2 regions of the Aquibium microcysteis genome follow, and region 2 is predicted to be linked to the other one. Evidence: predicted binding sites of a transcription regulator. Region 2 holds the regulator's gene; the other holds the start of a gene.
The links. The regulator HrcA, encoded in region 2, represses chaperone genes, less so after heat shock. The targets are predictions, from matches to a motif close to GTTAGCACTCNCNNNNNGNGAGTGCTAAC.
Positions count from the first base shown of each region.

Region 1: a site for HrcA is predicted at 6,524-6,552, ahead of groES (co-chaperone GroES). Genes of this name have one in related genera too.

Region 1 covers NZ_CP061080.1:2,320,447-2,328,695, forward strand. The annotation lists gene IAI54_RS10780 (SDR family NAD(P)-dependent oxidoreductase) at 1-243, opposite strand, end outside; gene IAI54_RS10785 (SDR family NAD(P)-dependent oxidoreductase) at 240-962, opposite strand; gene IAI54_RS10790 (bifunctional riboflavin kinase/FAD synthetase) at 1,018-2,010, opposite strand; gene IAI54_RS10795 (TIGR01459 family HAD-type hydrolase) at 2,035-2,895, opposite strand; gene IAI54_RS10800 (EAL domain-containing protein) at 3,210-4,295, shown strand; gene IAI54_RS10805 (pilus assembly protein) at 4,396-6,279, shown strand; gene groES (co-chaperone GroES) at 6,608-6,904, shown strand; gene groL (chaperonin GroEL) at 6,976-8,249, shown strand, end outside.
Region 2 covers NZ_CP061080.1:5,272,222-5,280,470, forward strand. The annotation lists gene IAI54_RS24850 (hypothetical protein) at 1-17, opposite strand, end outside; gene IAI54_RS24855 (sulfate transporter family protein) at 99-818, opposite strand; gene IAI54_RS24860 (adenosine kinase) at 999-2,000, shown strand; gene IAI54_RS24865 (DUF427 domain-containing protein) at 2,102-2,596, opposite strand; gene IAI54_RS24870 (thiol-disulfide oxidoreductase DCC family protein) at 2,593-2,955, opposite strand; gene IAI54_RS24875 (delta-class carbonic anhydrase) at 3,281-4,081, opposite strand; gene IAI54_RS24880 (trimeric intracellular cation channel family protein) at 4,255-4,887, opposite strand; gene grpE (nucleotide exchange factor GrpE) at 5,280-5,930, opposite strand; gene hrcA (heat-inducible transcriptional repressor HrcA) at 6,016-7,086, opposite strand; gene rph (ribonuclease PH) at 7,219-7,935, shown strand; gene IAI54_RS24900 (VOC family protein) at 7,972-8,249, shown strand, end outside.

The sequences.
Region 1 (8,249 bases), 3.0 Mb from region 2:
GCCCGTGGCGCTCACGCCGGCATTGAAGACGGCGAGCTGGAACGGACCCGCAGACGCGAGCCTGCCGCAAAGCGCGTCCACGGCCGGCCGGTCCGAGAGGTCGCAGGTGATCCGTTCGAGATAGGGCATCGCCGCGCCTTCGGCCCGGTCGACCGAGACCACCCGCCAGCCCTCCGCCAGGAGTCGCTCGACGATGGCGCGGCCGAGACCCGCGCTGCCTCCGGTAACCAGCGCGCTCTTCACCGTCCGCCCTCGCCGCGTCCGAGGAAGCGCGCGAAGCCGATGCTCTCCACCGCCCTCCCCCGCTCGATCGCCCGTTCGATCAGCCGCGCCATGGTCCCTGTGCGGGCGAACAGCCGCAGCAGCGGGCCGGGGTCGTGTCCGGCGCGGGCGTGCATCCCGGTGTCGGTCGGGCCGGGATGGATCACCTGCACGGCGATGCGCCCCCGCCATTCCTCGGCGAGCGCGCGGCCGAATCCGTGCAGACCGGCCTTGGCGGCGGCGTAGCTGGCAAAGGCGGCCGCCCCCTTGCGGGCGGTCGAACCGATCAGCACCAGCCGCCCCTGCCCCGCCTCGAGCCGCGGCCGCAGCGCCTGCGAAAGCACGATCGCGCCGAAAAGATTGACGTCGAGCACGGCGCGCAGCATCTGCGGCGTCTCCTCGGCGGGATCGACGGCATGGCCCGTGCCGGCATTGAGGATGGCGAGGTCGAGGCCGTCCCAGCCGAGCTCGTCCAGCGCCGAGAGGACCGCAGCAGCCGCCTGCTCCGGCTCGTGCTGGTCTGCCTGAACGTAGACGACGCCGTCGGGAAGCACCTCGCGGGCCTCCGCGGCCGGTCTCCGCCCCGCCGCCAGCACCGTCGCATGCAGAGCGTGCCGGCGGGCGAGCGCCAGGCCGATGCCCGACGTCGCCCCCGTGATCAGGATCCGCTTCTGTCCCGCAGTCTGCCCCGTCTTCCCCATCTGCCGGAGCTTTGCCAGAACCCCGGCACCGCGTCGATAAACAGCCGCGTGATCGTCAGCCCGAAAAGCACAGCTCCACGTCGACGGCCGAAAGCGGACGCACGCCCGCCAGCAGCGCCCGCGCCTCGGCTTCGTCGCGCTTCATCTGGGCCACCAGCGCGTCGAGTCCGTCGAACTTCTCCTCCCCGCGCAGGAAGCCGAACAGCGAGACGCGGCAGGTCTCGCCGTAGAGACTGCCCGAGAAGTCGAAGACGAAGGTCTCCAGCAGCGGTGCGCCGTCGGCGTCCACCGTCGGGCGCCGGCCGAAGCTTGCCACGCCGTCGTGGAGCGACCCGTCCGGCCGCCGCAGGCGCACGGCATAGATGCCGTATTTCAGGCCCGTCTCCGGCGGCAGGGCCATGTTCGCCGTCGGATACCCGAGGGTCCGGCCGAGCTGTTTGCCGCCGACGATCTCGGCCTCCACCGTGTACCGGTAGCCGAGCAGTCCCGCCGCCTCGGCCACGGCGCCCTCTTCCAGCAGCGTGCGGATGCGGCTCGACGAGACGACGTCGGCCCCCTCGTCGCGCAGCGCGTCGACCAGCGTGACGCCGAAGCCATGCCGCTGTCCGGCTTCCATCAGATAGGCGGGTCCGCCCTGGCGATTCTTGCCGAAATGGAAATCGAATCCGGTCACCGCATGGGCGATGCCGAGGCCGTCGGTCAGCACACGGCCGACGAAGTCCTCCGCGCTGAGGCCTGAGAATTCGCGCGAGAACGCCTGCTCCACGACGGCATCGAAACCCGCGCGGCGGATCAGTTCGGCCTTCAGCGGCGCCGGGGTCAGCCGGAACACCGGCTTCTCGGGCCGGAACACCGACCGCGGATGCGGCTCGAAGGTCAGAGCCAGGGCCGGTGCGCCCATCCGTTCGGCCAGCGCCCGCGCCCGATCGAGCACCGACACGTGGCCGCGATGCACCCCGTCGAAATTGCCGATCGCCGCCACCCCGCCGCGCAGGGAAGCAGGCAGGGCTGCCGGATCGGCGATCCGCTGAAAGGGCTTCGGGCTCATCGCGCTCTTCGTCCTGGCGATTTCTCAGCGCAGCCGCGGGATGACGGCCGCCGGCGCGTGGCCGTGCCTGTCGAGGAAGGCGGCCAGCCGCACCGGATCGGGCGACAGCGTGTCGCCGTAGTCGCGGGCGTGGATGCCGCCGGACACGTAGAGGGCGTCGATGTCGTTCTGCGTCGCGCCTTTCAGGTCGGTCAGCGCGCCGTCGCCGATCGCCAGCACGTCGGAGGGTCCGATCGTCCGACCCAGCACCTCTCCGGCGGCCTTCAGCGCAGCCTCGTAGATCGGGCGATGCGGCTTGCCCGAGATCAGCGTGCGGCCGCCGAGCTGCGAGAAGTCGCGGGCGAGCGCGCCGGCGCACCAGATCAGCCGGTCGCCGCGCTCCACCACGATGTCGGGATTGGCGCAGATGAACGGCAGGTTGCGGGCGCGCAGCCGCTGCAGGAGGTCGGCGTAGTCGTCCGGTGTCTCCGTCTCGTCGTCGAACAGTCCCGTGCAGACGACGCTCGACGCTTCCGGCTCCTCGCAGAGTTCGACGTCCATGCCGTCATAGATCGACAGGTCGCGATCGGGTCCGATATGGAACACCCGCCGCGAGCCTTCCGCGATCAGGTCCCGCGTGACGTCGCCCGAGGTGACGATCCGGTCATAGGCTTCCGTAGGCACGCCGAGCGCGCCGAGCTGCGCCTCGACATCCGGAAAGGGGCGCGGCGCATTGGTGATCAGGACGACCGCGAGGCCCTTCCCGCGCGCCCGCACCAGCGCTTCGGAAGCCTCGTCGAATGCCCGGATGCCGTTGTGAATCACGCCCCAGACGTCGCACAGCAGGGCGGCGTACCCGTCGGCCACCTCGTCGAGCGATGCGATCATTCTCGGCTGGTCGGGCATCGGCGCTCCTCGCTGGGCCGTTGATCCTGCCGCCGCCCGCCGGGCCGCGGCGGCCCCGGCATTAACTGAAGCCGTTCACCCTGTCATTATGTTTCGCTTCACATTCGCGGTGCAGAATGGCTTGCAGTATGATGGACGAGACGTGTGACGGCGGGCGCCCGGCGAGGGAGCGTCCGCGTCACCGACCCCAGGGACGGGTTATGCGACAGATCGCCTGTGCCGCCATTGCCGCGGCCGTTGTTGGAACCGCGCTTCATGCCGCGGCGGCTTCGCCGGCTGCGGCAGGTGCGGGTGGCCCTGCCGCGGCGCCGGGCATGGTCCTCGTCAGCCTGCTGCTGGCGGCCGTCGCGCTCGCGGCCGCGGGGCTCGCCACCTGGACGGCGTGGAAGGCGAGGTCCGAGCTGGCGCGGCTGTCTCGTGGTCTCGATGCGGCGCTGGCCGCGCTCGACGCCCGCACCAAGGCTGCCGACGCGGAGCGGCTGCTGCTCGAGGAGCGCCTGCGCACCGAGATCGACACGGTCGCCCTGCGCGGCGCGTCGGCGGCGGCCCCCGCCCTCGCCGCCGACGTCATCCCACACCCGGTGATGGCCGGCAGGCGCCGCCTGCCGAAGACCGATCCCGCCGACGCGACCGAGATCGCCCTCGCCCGGATCCTGGACGACGGCGAACTCGAGCTCAGCCTGGAGCCGATCGTGTCGGTGTCGCGCAACGCCGGCGTCGCCTTCGACGTCCACGCCTGCCTGGAGATCGACGGCAGGACGCTCCACATCCACCGGCTGTCGTCCGCCACAAGGCATGTCCGCCGCAATGCGTTCGAGAAGGCACTGGTCCTGCGCGCGGCCGAGATCGCGCGCCGCCGGCTGGGGTCGAAGGGCGACAGGCTGCCCCTGCACTGCCCCGTGTCGGAGGAACTGCTGCTCAATCCGAAGGACTGCGCCGAGATCGCCGCGCTCGTGACCATCAATCCCGCTCTCGCCGACCAGCTCGTGCTGTCGGTCCCTGCCCCGCTGCTGGCCGCCTCCACCGGTGCCGTCGCCGCCGGCATCGACACGCTCGCATCCTGCGGGCTTGGCTTCGCCGCCGAGGGCTGGGACAAGCCGGCCGAAGGCATCCGCATGCTGCGCGACCGCGGCACCGTGGCGCTGAAGGCCGACGCCGACCGTCTGCTCGACCGACTGAAGATCCGCCGCGGTGCGGCCATGGGCGCCGAACTGGTCGCCATGGCCCGGGCCGAAGGTCTGGCGCTGGTCGCGCGCGGGATCCGCAGCGACGAGGACGCGGTCGAACTGCTCGACCTCGGCATCGACCTGATGGTCGGTCCGCGTTTCGCCGAGCCGAAGCGGTTGCGCCCGGGGCCGGCGAACACGCCGGGCGCGATGGCCGACGCACAGGCCGGTTAACACCCGGTTGACGCGGCACCCGGCATTCGAACCGTACCGCAAACGGGACCTTAGCACCGCTCTGGCAGGATGCGCCGGCATGATGGTGCAGGGGTGCAGGATGTTCCGCAGATTTCTTGAGGACCGGCGCGGCAATTTCGCGATCGCGACGGCGGTGTCGATCGTGCCGATCCTCGGGGCGCTGGCGCTGGCGGTCGACTACTCGGAAATGAGCCGGCAGCGTTCGCTGGCGCTGAACGCGCTGGATGCCGCCGGCATCGCCGCGGCCCGCTTCTACATCGCCGGCGGCACGGCGGCCGATACGGAGACCTATGCCAAGGACTTCTTCCAGGCGAACATGAACGGCATCGACACCAGCAGCGCGGACTTCAACCTGACCCTTCCGAGCAGCGACACCGGCGGCGGGCTGCTCACCATCGACGCCACCTTTTCGTTCCAGCCCTTCTTCTTCGACACCTTCGCCTCCCTCCTCTCGCTCGACGAGACCGCGCTGGAGATTTCCGCGCAGACCAAGGTGCGGCTCAAGAACACGCTGGAGGTCGCGCTCGTCCTCGACAACTCCGGTTCTATGGACTTCACCGGCTCGGGCTCGGGCAAGAAGCGCATCGATCTCCTCAAGACGGCTGCAAAGCAGCTGGTCGACACGCTGGCCGGACAGGCCGCCCAGATCAAGCAGGTCGACAAGCCGGTGCAGTTCTCGCTCGTCCCTTTCGCCGCCTCGGTGAACGTGGGACCGACCAACGCCTCGGCGGCATGGATGGACACGGACGGCCGTTCGCCCGTGCATCACGAGAATTTCGACTGGTCGACCATGCCGTCGAACAGGCAGGTCACGTTGTCGGGCGGCATCTACTACAAGGCCGGCAGCGGCTGGGGTAGCGCCGCCGGCCAGAAGGTCACACGCTTCAGCCTCTTCAACGACATGCAGCGCGTCACGAGCCAGACCTGGAACAGCGACTGGCAGTATGTCTGTACGCGCTACCGCAGCAGCGGCAGCTGCCGGAACTATGGCTGGGTCGACTACGGTTCCTACAGCTACACCTACGGCAGCTATGCCAGCTGGCAGGGCTGCGTCGAGGTCCGACCGCATCCCTACAACCTCAACGATGCCGCACCGACGACCTCGACCCCGGCGACCCTCTTCGTGCCCATGTTCGCCCCGGACGAGACGGACCTGAGCTCGAACGGAAGCGCGCCGAACAGCTACTGGGCCGACCAGACCTCGTCGTCGAGCAGCAGCACACGCCAGAAGTACATGCCGAAATACTTCGAGCCCAACGACACGTCGGCGGCGGGCAGCGGCGCGGGACCGAACGAATCCTGCACGACGAAGCCCATCACGGCCCTGACGGACGTGACGACCGTCGCCGGCAAGACCGCCATGACCAACGCCATCGACGCCATGTCGCCGCTCGGCGCCACGAACGTGCCGGAAGGCATCGCCTGGGGCTGGCGCACGCTGTCGCACGCGGCGCCCTTCACCGAGGGACGCTCCGAGGCGGAGAAGGGAAACGACAAGGTGGTGATCGTGCTCACCGATGGCGCGAACACCTACTACACGCCGAGCTCGCTCGGCTATGCCGATGCGGCGGGCAACAAGTCGATCTACTCGGCCTACGGCTACACGGCCGTCAACCAGTCCGGACAGTCGAAGTCGCGCATCTTCATGGGGACGACGGCGAGCAGTTCCACCTATTCGAATTCCAATTACACCACCGCGATGACCCAGCACATGAACGCCATCTGCGAGAACGCCAAGTCCAGCGGCGTCACCGTGATGACGGTGGCGCTCGACCTGAGTTCCAGCAAGACCGACGAAGCCGGCCAGATTACCGCGCTGAAGGCCTGCGCCTCCGATTCGAAATTCCGCAAGGACGCCGACGGAAACGCCGCCAAGCTGTTCTGGAACACCACCGGCGGCGAGCTCGAAAAGACCTTCAAGGAAATCGCCGACGAACTGTCCAACCTCCGCTTCGTCGGCTGACGCGGCGCATGCTCCGGGCAAGGCCGGCGGACACGCGCCGGCCGTCCCCCTCGTCGTCCTGCGGCGTGCGGTCGCGCGAACGGTCGCGGGCGTCTTGAACGGCGACCGGCGGATGGCCATCTGTAGCCCGCGCGGTGCCGGCGTGAAGTCCGGTTCCGTACGCGGCGCAGGGGGGCCTCGCCCCCTCCGGACGCTCTCCACTTTCCCTTGACAGCGCGGATCGATCCGCCTATCTGAGCGGCGCGTTAGCACTCCCTTCGGGTGAGTGCTAACGCGGTCCGGTTCCGCCGGACGGGACAATTCCATCATCCGCATCGAGGATACCAACATGTCACAGACGAATTTCCGCCCGCTGCACGACCGCGTGGTGGTCCGCCGGGTCCAGTCGGAAGAGAAGACCAAGGGCGGCATCATCATCCCGGACACCGCCAAGGAGAAGCCGCAGGAAGGCGAGATCATCGCCGTCGGCTCCGGCGCGCGCGACGAGTCGGGCAAGCTGGTTCCGCTGGACGTCAAGGCCGGCGACCGCGTGCTCTTCGGCAAGTGGTCGGGCACCGAGGTCAAGCTCAACGGCGAAGACCTGCTGATCATGAAGGAATCCGACATCATGGGCATCATCGGCTGAGCCGAGCCCCTGATTCAAACCGATCCACGGCCAGGCACGACGACCGGCCGAAACTGTTGAGGAGCTGAGACATGGCTGCCAAGGAAGTACGTTTTTCCCGTGATGCCCGCGAGCGGATGCTGCGCGGCGTCAACATCCTCGCCGACGCGGTGAAGGTGACCCTCGGTCCGAAGGGCCGCAACGTCGTCATCGACAAGTCGTTCGGCGCTCCGCGCATCACCAAGGACGGCGTCACCGTCGCCAAGGAGATCGAGCTGGAGGACAAGTTCGAGAACATGGGCGCCCAGATGGTGCGCGAAGTGGCCTCCAAGACCAACGACATCGCCGGTGACGGCACCACGACCGCGACCGTTCTGGCCCAGGCGATCGTCCAGGAAGGCCACAAGGCCGTGGCCGCCGGCATGAACCCGATGGACCTGAAGCGCGGCATCGACCTCGCCGTGACGGAAGCCGTCGCCAGCCTCGTCAAGAGCGCCAAGAAGATCAACACCTCCGCAGAAGTCGCGCAGGTCGGCACCATCTCGGCCAACGGCGAGAAGGAAATCGGCGAGATGATCGCCGAGGCCATGCAGAAGGTCGGCAACGAGGGTGTCATCACCGTCGAGGAAGCCAAGACCGCCGAGACCGAGCTCGAGGTCGTCGAAGGCATGCAGTTCGACCGCGGCTACCTGTCGCCCTACTTCGTCACCAACCCCGACAAGATGGTGGCCGAGCTCGAGGACGCCTACATCCTCCTGCACGAGAAGAAGCTGTCGAACCTCCAGGCGATGCTGCCGGTGCTCGAGGCGGTCGTCCAGACCTCCAAGCCGCTGGTCATCATCTCCGAGGACGTCGAGGGCGAGGCTCTTGCGACGCTCGTCGTCAACAAGCTGCGTGGCGGCCTGAAGATCGCCGCCGTCAAGGCTCCGGGCTTCGGTGATCGCCGCAAGGCCATGCTGGAGGACATCGCGATCCTCACCGGCGGCCAGGTGATCTCGGAAGACCTCGGCATCAAGCTCGAGAACGTCGGCCTCGACATGCTCGGCCGCGCCAAGAAGGTGTCGATCTCCAAGGAGAACACCACCATCGTCGACGGCGCCGGCAAGAAGGAAGAGATCCAGGGCCGCGTCGCCCAGATCAAGCAGCAGATCGAGGAGACCACCTCGGACTACGATCGCGAGAAGCTCCAGGAGCGCCTGGCCAAGCTCGCGGGCGGCGTCGCGGTGATCCGCGTCGGCGGCTCGACCGAGGTCGAGGTCAAGGAGAAGAAGGACCGCGTCGACGACGCCCTCAACGCGACCCGCGCGGCCGTGGAAGAAGGCATCGTTCCCGGCGGCGGCACCGCGCTCCTGCGCGCCTCGCTGGC
Region 2 (8,249 bases):
CGGTTGAGGATGTTCAACGAAGCCTCTCGACGGCTCAGGCCGCCACGATCTTCAATACCAGTCCCGCGGCGCGGACGCCAGACCGTCGGGCATGACCGTCAGCGCATGCGCGCGGCGGCGCCGTGGCGCAGCGAGATCGCCTTGTGCAGATGCACCATCATGGCGGCCGCGAACAGCGGCGTCAGAAGGTTGACCAGCGGGATCGCCAGGAAACCGGCGATCACGAGGCCGGCGAGGAACACGGTGCCGGCATGCCGCCGCCGCAGGGCCTTGGCCTCCGCCTCGTCGCGGAAGCGCATGGCGGCGAACTCGAAGAACTCGCGGCCGAGCAGGTAGCCGTTGACGACGAAGAAGGCGACGAGGTTGACGCCGGGGACCAGCAGCAGCAGCAGCGCGACGAGATTGCCGAGGATGACGATGGCGAAGAACTTAAGCGACAGCCACAGCGCCTGCACCGGCGGCATGGCGCGGCCGGGCGGATCGGCAGGATAGTCGCTCTTCTCGACCAGTTCGGCGACGTCGTCGAGGAACAGGCCGGCGATCAGCGCCGAAACCGGCGCGACGAGCAGCGCCAGCCCCAGTGCCAGCGCCAGGCCGGCGACGATGGCGGCGATCAGCCCGAGCCACCCGGCCCAGTCGGGCATCGCGGGCACGAAGCCTTCCAGCACCGGCAGGGCGAGCCAGGCGAAGCCCTGCGTCAGGGCGAACCACAGCGCCACCAGCGCGAGCAGCGTCAGCCCCAGCGTCTTGAAGAAGACGGTTCGGAAGGCGGGGGAGAGGAGCTGGCCGGCGGCGCGGCCGGCGGCGTCGAGGATCATCGCTGGGTCTTTCCTTGTCGGCGCGCAGATAGGCACGGCCGCGCGGCGAAACAAGCGTGCCGCCGCCGCCGCGCCGCCGCACCGGCCAGCCCGACCGTGCCGCGCGCCGCGCCGTTGCAAAGTCGGGCGGATCGGCTAAACCGGTCGCACCGCCCGCTCGCAACAAAGGCTCTCCTCCCCGTGCCAACCGATCCGACCTACGATGTCCTGTGCATCGGCAACGCCATCGTCGACATCATCGCGCGCTGCGACGAGGCCTTCCTCGTCGACAACGGCATCATCAAGGGTGCGATGAACCTGATCGACGCCGAGCGCGCGGAACTCCTCTATGCCCGCATGGGGCCGGCCGTGGAGGCGTCCGGCGGCAGCGCCGGCAACACCGCGGCGGGCGTCGCGAGCTTCGGCGGCCGCGCCGCCTATTTCGGCAAGGTCTCGAACGACCCGCTCGGCGGCCTCTTCGCCCACGACATCCGCGCTCAAGGGGTGGCCTTCGACACGCAGCCGCTGACGGGCTTTCCGCCCACCGCCCGCTCGATGATCTTCGTCACGCCCGACGGCGAGCGCTCCATGAACACCTATCTCGGCGCGTGCGTGGAACTGGGGCCGGACGACGTCGAGGAAGAAAAGGCGCAGGGCGCCAAGGTCACCTATTTCGAGGGCTATCTCTGGGACCCGCCGCTGGCCAAGCAGGCGATCCGCCGTACGGCCGCACTGGCGCACGCCGCCGGGCGCGAGGTGTCGATGACGCTCTCCGACCCCTTCTGCGTCGACCGCTACCGCGACGAATTCCTCGACCTGATGCGCTCGGGCACGGTCGACATCGTCTTCGCCAACGAGAGCGAGATGAAGTCGCTCTACCAGACCTCGTCCTTCGAGGCCGGCCTCGAGGCGATCCGCAAGGACTGCCGGCTCGCCGCCATCACCCGCTCCGAGCGCGGCTCGGTGATCGTGCGCGGGCACGAGACGGTGCAGGTCGACGCCATCGAGATCGCCGAGCTCGTCGACACCACCGGCGCCGGCGACCTCTACGCCGCCGGCTTCCTCCACGGCTACACCACCGGCCGCTCGCTCGCCGACTGCGGCAAGCTCGGCTCGCTGGCGGCCGGCATCGTCATCCAGCAGGTGGGGCCGCGGCCGATGCGGAGTTTGCGCGAGGCGGCGGAGCAGGTGGGGTTGGGGTGAGGGGGCGCCGCTTTCAGTGCCGCGTACCCCACCTTCATCGCGGGCTGATCTGCGGACGACGTCTCAGTACCATTCCGGAGGCCGCTTCTCCTGCCTGCGGCCTACCATCCCATCGTCCCCGGCCCGCCCTTGAACGGGCCGACGACCCGGCTGGTGATCCATCCGCCGTAGAAGCGGCCGGGCTGGGGCGTCACGGTTTCGCCGTCCACCGTGCACCGGTCGAAGGGCCCGGCATAGAAGGCGACGTGGTCGCGCAGGAGCGCGAAGGCCGGCGTCGGGTTGGGGTAGCTCCAGCCGACCCGGGGCAGCACGGTGTCTCCCACTAGGACGTCCCAGTAGACGGCAGTGCCTTTCCATTCGCAGAGCGAGGTTCCCGCCGCCCTGCGCAGCACGCCCGGCGCGATGTCGGCCGGCGGGATGTACCAGGATGGCGGGTGGCTGGTCTCGAGCGTCCGCACGGCCGACCGGGTCTCGGCGATCCGTCGCCCGCCATGTTCGATGACGATGTGGCAGGGGCTCGGCTCGGCGATGGCCGGGCGCGGATAGGACCACACGCTTTCCTGGCCGGGCCCGACCGGATCGCCGCGGCGCATCATGCCGGCGCCGACCGGCGGGCGAGGCGCTGCAGCCGCGGCCGGACGCGCAGGAAGGCCACGTAGCAGCGCTCCAGCACGGCCAGCACGAGCGGGATGCGGGCCAGCACGCCGAGGGGGCGCAGAAGCGGGATTGCCCGCCACATGGCTGCGAAGGCGCCGGCGCCCGACACGAGCACGCCGTTCTCCCGGGCGTGAAACCGGGCGAGCAGTTCGGCGCGGTCGATGGGGCAGTCCGCGACGCTGGATGCCGCGACGTCGATGAAGTCGATGGCGCCGCGGCGGTCGAGGCGCTTCATCAGCATGATCTCGCGCGTGCAGAGCGGGCAGGAACCGTCGAACCAGATGGTGAGCGTGGCCATGACCCGGGATATGGGGCACGCCTCGCCAACGTCACGGCCTCAAGATGTCGCACGGTGCGGAGCGTGCCGGCGGTCGCCTTCTGGCTGGTGAGGTCGGGCGTCGGAAACGTCCAGCCGAAACCGCGCGTGCTCCGAGGACGACGGTGAAACGCGTTCTGGAGCGAAGAAGCGCGGCGGCCTCATGCGCGGCGATGCGCGGACGAGGCCGCCGATGGTCGATGTCATGGCGCCCGTCACGCCGGCGTCGCGCCGCCGCCATCCCCGGGCCCGACGGACAGGGCAACGGCGCCGCGAGCGCTTGGCGGTCGCGGCTCCGGGGGCTTGCTCAGCGGATGGGGGCGAGCAGTTCGGAGGTCGTGACCAGCTGCCGCACGCCGTGGGCGTGCTCTTCCTTGAAGACGTTGCCCTTTGCCGCCCAGGCATGCAGCGAGCCGATGTCGAGGCGGGCGCAGTCGGGGCGGACGCTCCAGGTCACCTGGAGCGGCGAGCAGGCGCTCTCGGTGTATTTCGGGCCGGTCGTGGAGCCGGCGAAGACGACCGGCGTGCCGGTGCCGCGCGGCAGCGCCTTCGGCTGATGGTGGCCGTCGCCCTGGCGCACGGTTTCGGCGAAATCGGCGAAGTCGAGCGCACGCGCGTCGTTCACCAGCAGGAACACCTGCGATTCCACCCGCAGCTGCGGGTTGGTGCAGGTCTCGCTCATGCAGGCGCCGAGGCCCTCGCCGGGCGCGACGTCGCAGGAGCTGTAGACCCAGTGGACCTCGATCGTGTCGCCGGGCTCCACGCCGTGGAAGCCGTGCTCGACATGTTCGGGCTTCTCGCGTTCGGCGGGCGTCAGGCTGTCCGCATCGTTGCAGCGGAAGCCGCCATGCTCGCCGGCACCGGCGCTGATCGAGAAGCCCGGCCCCTTGTGCTCGGCATTGGCATGGGTGTGGATGTTGCAGAGGTTCATCGCCTCCGGCGCCGGTGCGGCGGCGAAGACGCGAGAATTGGTCCCGGCAAGGCTTGAAATGTCGCGTGGGGCCTGCGGGCCGTAACCGGCACAGACTTCGCCCGCTGTGGCGGTCGAGATCAGGGCGAGCGAGGTGGCGAGCGCGGCCGCAGCGCGCACCGTGGCAGTGTTGAACATTCGGGTACCCCCTTGAACAATCTTGTCCCGAAACATTCTTTGCCCGAGGCAAATTAAGACAAGAATGATGAGGGTTGCGACATTTGACGCGAATTTGTGCGAAGTCGCGGGGCGGGACGGTCTTCCACTTGCATCGCTGCGGAAGACGAAGGACGGCATCCCGCCGCAGCCTTTCAGACGATGTCCTCCGGCCGCCGCCCCGGCCGGCTCCGGTAGGGCGGGAAGGTCCAGCCGAACCACAATGCGCCGCCGCGCACCGCGAAGGCGGCCAGCGCCCCGAGGACCGCGGCGAGCGGCATGGTCAGGCCGAGGATGGCGAGCAGCGTGAAGGTGGCGGCGCCGGAGAGCGCGGCGGTGACGTAGATTTCGGGGCGCAGCAGCACCGAGGGTTCCTGTGCGGCGATGTCGCGGACGATGCCGCCGAAGGTCGCGGTCATCACGCCCATGACGATGGCGATGGTGGCCGAGCCGGTGACGATCAGGCCCTTGTAGGCGCCGAAGACGCAGTAGGCGGCGAGCCCGACGGCGTCGAGCCAGAGCAGCAGCTTGTAGCGCGACTCCAGCAGATGGGCGGTGAAGTAGACGATGACGGCGACCGCCGCGCAGACCAGGATGTAGTCCTGGTTGACGGTCCAGAACACCGGCACGCCGAGGATCAGGTCGCGCAGCGTGCCGCCGCCGGTGCCCGTCACGCAGGCCATGAAGACGAAGCCGATGATGTCGAGCTCCTTGCGCGAGGCCGCCAGCGCGCCGGTCGCGGCGAACACGGCCACGCCGGCATAGTCGAATGCGAGGATCGGGATCATGGCGGGCCTCCTGCGACAGGCTTAGCGCGGATGGAGGCGGCTGCGCCAGACGGGGGATCGGAGAGGGGATCGGATCGTCTGCAGCGTCGATCCCGCCGCCCGTCTGAAGGTCGCGCTCTGCGGCACCCCCCTCTGCCTGCCGGCATCTCCCCCTCACGGGGGGAGATCGGCAGCGTCGGCGGCGCCGCTCTCCCTGCCACGTCGAAGACTTGCGGAGCACACGCTCCGCGGGCTTCGCGCGCACATTGCCTGCGTTGCAGGACGAAACCGCCGATCTCCCCCCTTGAGGGGGAGATGCCGGCAGGCAGAGGGGGGTGTCGTGGAGCGCGAGCTTGCAAGGCACCGGCGGCCGAGCAGGCCGCCGAGGGGCAAAGCGCCGGGATGCCTCCCGCTCAGCCCTTCGCGTCTTCCGCCGGAGCAGCTTCGGCGGCCGGTGCGCCCTTGGGGCCACCCTTCGACACGCCGACCATGGCGGGGCGCAGCATGCGTTCGCCGATGACGTAGCCGGTCTGCACGACCTGGACCACGGTGTTGGCCGGCAGATCCGGGTTCGGCACCTCGAACATCGCCTGGTGGAAGTTCGGGTCGAAGCGCTCGCCCTCGGGTTCGATCTTCTTCACGCCGTGGCGTTCCAGCGTCGACAGCATGCCGCGTTCGGTCATCTCGACGCCTTCGAGCAGCGCCGCGAATCCGGCTTCGCCCTTCTCCTTCGCCTCGGCGGGCACGGCGGCCAGCGCGCGCTGGAGGTTGTCGGAGACGGTCAGCATGTCGCGGGCGAAGTTGGCGATCGCGTAGGCGCGGGCGTCGTGAACGTCGCGGGCGGTGCGGCGGCGCAGGTTCTCCATCTCGGCGGCAAGCCTGAGCGCCTTGTCCTTCAGCTCCTCGTTTTCCTTCGCCAGCCGCATGAAGGCTTCGAAATCGGCTGCCTGGGCGGCTTCGCCGGCTTGCGCATCGGCCGGCTGGCCGTCGGTGGCCGGGCTGCCGGCCTCGGGCTTCGCCGCATCCATGTCGGGGGCGCGTTCCTGGTTCGGATGGTCGCTCATCGCTTGATCCCGTATGCTCGAATTCCGGTCGGTGGGTTGCGCCCGATATCGAGGCTCGGGGGGCAAAAATCAAGGGGCCGGCAACTCACCCAAGCATCCGCGAGATCATCTGGGCGGTGTAGTCGACCATCGGCACGATGCGGGCATAGTTGAGCCGCGTCGGGCCGATGACGCCGAGCGCGCCGATGACGCGTGCGTCCTTGTCGCGGTAGGGGGCGACGACCAGAGAGGAGCCCGACAGGGAAAAGAGCTTGTTCTCGGAGCCGATGAAGATGCGCACGCCCGGCCCCTGCTCGGCGAGTTCGAGCAGCTGGATCAGGCCCTCCTTGGTCTCGAGATCCTCGAAAAGGTGCTTGAGCATCTCGATGTCGGCCTGCGCGGTGACGTTCTCGAGCAGGTTGGCGCGGCCGCGCACGATGAGGCGCGACGGCGTCCCGGTCTCGGTGCCGCCCCAGACGGCGAGGCCCTTCTCGACGAGGTCCTGCGACAGGCTGTCGAGTGCCTGGCGGGTCTCCTCGCGCAGCCGGGCGATCTCGGCACGCGCCTCGGCCAGCGTCCGGCCGCGGATATGGGCGTTCAGGTAGTTGGAGGCCTCGTGCAGCTGCGAGAGCGTGACGCCGGCCGGCAGGTCGATGACGCGGTTCTCGACATCGCCCGAATGCGACACCAGAACCGCCAGCGCCTTGTCCGGCTCGAGCTGGATGAACTCGATGTGCTTCAGCGCCGTCTCCGTCTTGCCGGCGAGCACGACGCCCGCGCCGCGCGACATGCCCGACAGCATGGTGCTCGCCTCGGTCAGCATGTGCTCCAGCGAGGCGCCGCGGCCCGAGGCCCTGACCTGCGCGTCGATGCTGCGGCGCTCCTCTTCCGACAGGTCGCCGATCTCCATGAAGGCGTCCACGAAGAAGCGCAGCCCCTTCTGCGTCGGCAGCCGGCCGGCCGACACGTGCGGCGAATAGATCAGGCCGAGATGCTCGAGGTCGCTCATCACGTTGCGCACCGTGGCCGGCGACAGCGACGAGGGTAGCAGGCGGGCGAGGTTGCGCGAGCCCACCGGCTCGCCGTCGCGCATGTAGGAATCGGCGATGAGCCTGAAGATCTCGCGGGAACGGACGTCGAGGGACTGAAGGGTCGGGTCGGTGATCGGCTTCGTCATGGGGGCGGAACTCCGGAAAGAACCATATAATCCGGAGCGGCACGAACACAACGCCGATCACGGCTCCTTTCCCTTTGCGTCGCTGCCCGGCAGGGGCTAAAAGCCGCCCTTTACAGAGACCGAGGAACCCCGATGCGTCCTTCCAAGCGCCAGCCAGACGAGATGCGCGCCGTCAGCTTCGAACGCGGCGTCTCCAAGCATGCCGAGGGCTCCTGCCTCGTCAAGTTCGGCGACACGCACGTGCTCTGCACGGCAAGCCTCGAGGAGCGCGTGCCGCCATGGCTGCGCAACAGCGGCAAGGGCTGGGTGACGGCCGAATACGGCATGCTGCCGCGCGCCACCGGCGACCGGATGCGCCGCGAAGCCTCCGCCGGCAAGCAGGGCGGCCGCACCCTGGAGATCCAGCGGCTGATCGGCCGCTCGCTGCGCGCGGTCGTCGATCTGGAAGCGCTGGGCGAGGTGCAGATCACGGTCGACTGCGACGTGATCCAGGCCGACGGCGGCACGCGCACGGCCTCCATCACAGGCGGCTTCGTCGCGCTCTACGACTGCCTGGCCTGGATGGAAGCGCGCAAGATGCTGACGGTGAGCAAGGTGCTCAAGGACCACGTCGCGGCGATCTCCTGCGGCATCCATGGCGGCACCTGCGTTATCGACCTCGACTATGTCGAAGATTCGTCCGCCGGCGCCGACGCCAACTTCGTCATGACCGGCAAGGGCGGCATCGTCGAGATCCAGGGCACGGCCGAGGGCGACGCCTTCTCGGAGGCGCAGTTCGCCGAGCTGATGGCACTGGCCAGGAAAGGCATCGCGCGCCTCGTCGACCTGCAGAAGATGGCGGTCGCCTGAGGCCGGCCGCGGCCGCGAACAGTCGGGAAACCGGACATGACGCCAGCGTCGATCCTCGAATCCGCGCTCTACGTGGCCGATCTCGACGCGGCCGAGGCCTTCTACGCCGAGGTCCTGGGACTGGAGCGGATCGCGAAGGTGGACGGGCGTCATGTCTTCTTTCGTTGCGGCCCGGGCGTCCTGCTGCTCTTCCAGCCGGAGGCGACGGTCATTCCGCCGGCGCCGGATGCCAGGCTGCCGGTGCCGCCGCATGGCGCACGCGGCCGGGGCCACCTCTGCTTCTCTGCCTCGGCGGGCGAGATCGACGGCTGGAA